Regions from separate parts of the Lysinibacillus sp. NPDC047702 genome, predicted to be linked through region 1. Evidence: a T-box and tRNA genes for the amino acid it is inferred to sense, from the RefSeq annotation. Region 1 holds a T-box; the other holds one or more tRNA genes.
The links. The T-box of region 1 lies ahead of leuS (leucine--tRNA ligase). A T-box ahead of a tRNA ligase gene usually reads a tRNA of that ligase, here a tRNA-Leu.
Positions count from the first base shown of each region.

Region 1 (2,372 bases):
TTAACGTCTCCACCTTCAAGGACAGGAATAATCTCTAAGTTAAACTCTGTAGCAAACTCATAGTCGCGTTCATCATGTGCTGGAACTGCCATGATGGCACCTGTACCATAAGAAACTAATACATAGTCTGCAATCCAAATCGGCACTTTTTTACCGTTAATCGGATTCACTGCATAGGCACCTGTAAATACGCCTGTTTTTTCTTTAGCTAAATCTGTACGCTCTAAATCTGACTTCATTTTTACTTTTTCTAGATAAGTCTCAACTGCTTGTTGTTGGTCAGCCGTTGTAATCTGCTCCACTAATTTATGCTCAGGAGCAAGCACACAGTATGTAGCACCAAATAATGTATCTGGACGTGTCGTAAATACTGTAAAGTTTTCATCTAAGCCATCAATACCAAATGTGACTTCAGCCCCTTCTGAACGACCGATCCAGTTACGCTGCATATCTTTAATAGACTCTGGCCAATCTACTTCTTCTAGGTCGTCGATTAAACGATCCGCATAAGCTGTAATTTTTAGCATCCATTGCTTCATTGGGCGACGTTCTACAGGATGACTGCCACGCTCTGATTTCCCATCAATTACTTCCTCATTTGCCAATACTGTTCCTAATGCAGGGCACCAGTTTACAGCCACTTCATCTATATAGGCTAAGCCTTTTTTATATAGCTGGATAAAGATCCATTGTGTCCATTTATAATATTCTGGGTCTGTTGTGTTTATTTCGCGATCCCAATCATAGCTGAAGCCAAGCTCTTGAATTTGACGTTTGAATGTCGCAATATTTTTTGCTGTGAATTCAGCGGGATCATTCCCTGTATCAAGTGCGTATTGTTCTGCTGGTAAACCGAATGCATCCCAGCCCATTGGATGTAGTACGTTAAAGCCTTGCATGCGCTTGAAGCGTGACAGGATATCTGTCGCTGTATAACCTTCTGGGTGTCCTACATGAAGACCTGCCCCTGATGGGTATGGGAACATATCTAACGCATAAAATTTTGGTTTATCCGTTTCATTTACTGTTTTAAATGTTTTATTATCAGCCCAATATTGCTGCCATTTTTTTTCGACTTGTTGATGATTAAAACTCATTTTTTTTCCTCCTTTAATTGTGTCATGCTCTTCATCATAAGAATTGACAAAATATTTAAAAAATAAAAAAACTCGTCCCTTTCTTTATTAAGAAAGGGACGAGAGAATTCGTATCTCCCGCGGTACCACCCAAATTAGTGATCACACTCGGCTCTAACTTCCTTAACGCAGAAGGAACGGCACGCGTTGCTTCACGCGGGCAGACTCAGAAGGTGAGTTCAATCTGCTTTCCTACTAGCTTCCACCTGCCGCTAGCTCTCTAAAAAGAATCACAAATTTACTATTCCTCATCACTGTCTTTACATGTATTGCATTTATTCTAATGGAAAGTGTTGAAAAGCACAAGCCTTTGTTCATATGCTAACCATTACTGTACAATTAAATCCCTTTTTTCCTTAGATTGTGATAATTCCTGACATTCACGGAAGGCAAAATGTTTACATCCTATACACTTATTTGTATCTAAATAGCTAAAAGCATCATTAATTGCTTCTCCTGTATGCGGATAAAAATGAGCTTCACCTATTTCATCATATAGGCCATTGTGCTGAAGCACTGCTTTCATTTCATCCTGTAGCCCTGTTATTAAAATGGTACCACCTTGCATTTTGAAATCCCGAATAATACTTCCAAAATATGTCTCACCTGTTGAGTCCATAAAGGGTACTTTACCCATACGCAATATTAATACTTTAGATTGATAAGTAGGAGCAGCAATGGCCTGCTCAAAAGTAGACGCTGCACCAAAAAAAAGCGGCCCTTCAATTGTATAGATACTAATTTGTGGACAATCATGCTGCTGATGAACAACATGTGATTGTACTTTTTCATGCTTTAATGAGTGATCTGGTAATACTTTTGTGACAACAAGCTTCTCGCTCATACGTTTTGAAAATAACACAACAGCTAACACAAGCCCAACCTCTACAGCTAGTGTTAAACTTGTAAAAACAGTCAGTAGGAAGGTAATGATTAAAACCAGAGAATCTCCTGATTTCAACTTCACAATATGTGCAAAATGCTTTTGTTCACTCATATTCCAGGCAACAACCATTAAGACAGGGGCCATACTTGCTAAAGGAATATGTGAAGCATATGGTGCCAATAGCAATAAAGTGATTAAGACAAAAACACCATGAATAATACCTGACATCGGCGAAACCGCACCTGTTTTGATATTTGTTGCTGTACGGGCAATAGCACCAGTTGCTGGAATTCCTCCAAACAATGGTGTTACAATATTCGCAATGCCTTGGCCTACAAGCTCTCGATTGC
Region 1 covers NZ_JBNNMG010000114.1:982-3,353, reverse strand. The annotation lists gene leuS (leucine--tRNA ligase) at 1-1,097, opposite strand, end outside; T-box leader at 1,189-1,400, opposite strand; gene ACQKIM_RS27480 (SulP family inorganic anion transporter) at 1,465-2,372, opposite strand, start outside.

Region 2 (2,372 bases), on a different contig from region 1:
TGGAGCAGTGGTAGCTCGTCGGGCTCATAACCCGAAGGTCGTTGGTTCAAATCCGGCCCCCGCAACCAAAATGGTCCCGTGGTGTAGCGGTTAACATGCCTGCCTGTCACGCAGGAGATCGCCGGTTCGATCCCGGTCGGGACCGCCATTTATTTTAAAATTTGGGTCAGTAGCTCAGTTGGTAGAGCATTAGATTGAAGCTCTAAGTGTCGGCGGTTCGATTCCGTCCTGACCCATAATGTTTTTTTGCCGGTGTAGCTCAGTTGGTAGAGCAACTGACTTGTAATCAGTAGGTCGTGGGTTCGACTCCTATCGCCGGCACCATGTATTTCCGGAGGGGTAGCGAAGTGGCTAAACGCGGCGGACTGTAAATCCGCTCCTTAGGGTTCGGCGGTTCGAATCCGTCCCCCTCCACCAGTTTTAATATAATAGGGGCATAGTTTAACGGTAGAATAGAGGTCTCCAAAACCTTTGATGTGGGTTCGATTCCTACTGCCCCTGCCAATTTAATTTTATGGCGGTTGTGGCGAAGTGGTTAACGCACCTGATTGTGGTTCAGGCATTCGTGGGTTCGATTCCCATCAGTCGCCCCATTTAACTTTAAATTAGAATAATACAAAATAGTAATTATGGCGGTTGTGGCGAAGTGGTTAACGCACCTGATTGTGGTTCAGGCATTCGTGGGTTCGATTCCCATCAGTCGCCCCATTTTTATATAATTATCTTTTGGGGTATAGCCAAGCGGTAAGGCAACGGATTTTGATTCCGTCATGCCCTGGTTCGAATCCAGGTACCCCAGCCATTTTTTGCGGAAGTAGTTCAGTGGTAGAACACCACCTTGCCAAGGTGGGGGTCGCGAGTTCGAACCTCGTCTTCCGCTCCATTTAACTATTTATGGCGGCATAGCCAAGTGGTAAGGCACAGGTCTGCAACACCTTTACCACCGGTTCAAATCCGGTTGCCGCCTCCATAATTTATTTTTCAATCGGATTATCCGGTTTTTTTTATCTATATTATGCCGGTGTGGCGGAATTGGCAGACGCGCACGACTCAAAATCGTGTTCCTTTGGAGTGTCGGTTCGACCCCGACCACCGGTATCAATTTTTAACAGGGATTGTGAGTTCAGTCATAAAGACTGAACACGCAATCCTTTTTGTTTTGGTCGTTTCTTATAACCATGAACGTAAAAAATATTGTACTACAATCTTTATTAACCTTAAGGAATGTAGAGAAATGGCAAAAAGAAGAACCATTATGAGGAGTTTTATGAGGAAGAATAAACATTATTAGTTGATTGCGGTGAGGACTTTCAAAAAATATGGCAATGAGAAACCTTGCTTACTATACTAAATTATCTAGGCTAATTGGAAAATGGATTAATTAAAGCCCTCTCAGGGGAGAAGGGCTTGAGTTTCCTATATTGTTTTATCAAACTAGAGAAATGGCTTTAATAATTAAAGTTTTTCTTCCCATATCCAAATTGGCTTCTGAAGAATGATGGATGTAAGATTACGGTTGATTCTTTTTGAATTCACCGTCATCTCATTGCTAAGAACAATTACTGTTACATCCTCGTCATTTAGCCGTGTAACATAATGACGGAAACCACTTGGATATCCTCCTGAATGCCCGACTGCTTTTTTCCCCAGAACATCTTGAGTATACCATCCATATCCATATTGATACGGAAATTTTTTAGCATGGGTCATACTCATTAGTTCAGATGTTTCTTTGCTTACCAACACATTATCACGCAGGGCCCTGTCAAACAGTTCTAAATCTTCAACTGTAGAGATGATATCCCCAGCTGCATACGCTGCAGAATTATGCATTAAAGGTCCGGGTTTCCCTTCTACATGTCCTTCCGCTTTTGGTATACCAGCCGCAACCGTAAACATAGAATTAAACATGTTGCTTGGCTCAAAAATATGCTCTTCTATATAATTGGCATATGGCTGTCCGCTGACTTTTTCAATAATAAGTCCTAACATCACATAACCAGTATTACTATAACTAAAGCTTTTACCTGGGGTAAACTCTAATTCAGAATCGCTAACGGTATTTACAATATCATTTGGATTCCATTCTTTGCTGTAGTCAAATTCGAAATTTGCCTTTAGATAATCCGGAATTCCCGAGCTATGACTTAGTAGATGGCTTATTGTAATAGTCTCTCCATTCGGAAAATCAGGAAAGTATTGCGAAATTGGATCATCTAAGTTTAAAAGTTCCTTTTCTACTAGTTGCATGACTGCTACTGCAGTGAATGTTTTGGATAATGAAGCAATCTGATAGAGCGTGCTTGGGCTATTTGGTAAATCAGAGGCTGCCAATCCGAAACCTTTTGTATATAAAACTTCACCTTCCTTTG
Region 2 covers NZ_JBNNMG010000046.1:40,867-43,238, reverse strand. The annotation lists tRNA gene ACQKIM_RS19315 (tRNA-Met) at 1-68, shown strand, start outside; tRNA gene ACQKIM_RS19310 (tRNA-Asp) at 73-148, shown strand; tRNA gene ACQKIM_RS19305 (tRNA-Phe) at 164-236, shown strand; tRNA gene ACQKIM_RS19300 (tRNA-Thr) at 249-324, shown strand; tRNA gene ACQKIM_RS19295 (tRNA-Tyr) at 334-417, shown strand; tRNA gene ACQKIM_RS19290 (tRNA-Trp) at 431-504, shown strand; tRNA gene ACQKIM_RS19285 (tRNA-His) at 518-593, shown strand; tRNA gene ACQKIM_RS19280 (tRNA-His) at 633-708, shown strand; tRNA gene ACQKIM_RS19275 (tRNA-Gln) at 728-802, shown strand; tRNA gene ACQKIM_RS19270 (tRNA-Gly) at 809-883, shown strand; tRNA gene ACQKIM_RS19265 (tRNA-Cys) at 897-970, shown strand; tRNA gene ACQKIM_RS19260 (tRNA-Leu) at 1,018-1,098, shown strand; gene ACQKIM_RS19255 (serine hydrolase domain-containing protein) at 1,456-2,372, opposite strand, start outside.
Region 2: it encodes a tRNA-Leu, which carries the amino acid that the T-box ahead of leuS (leucine--tRNA ligase) is inferred to sense. The anticodon was not compared.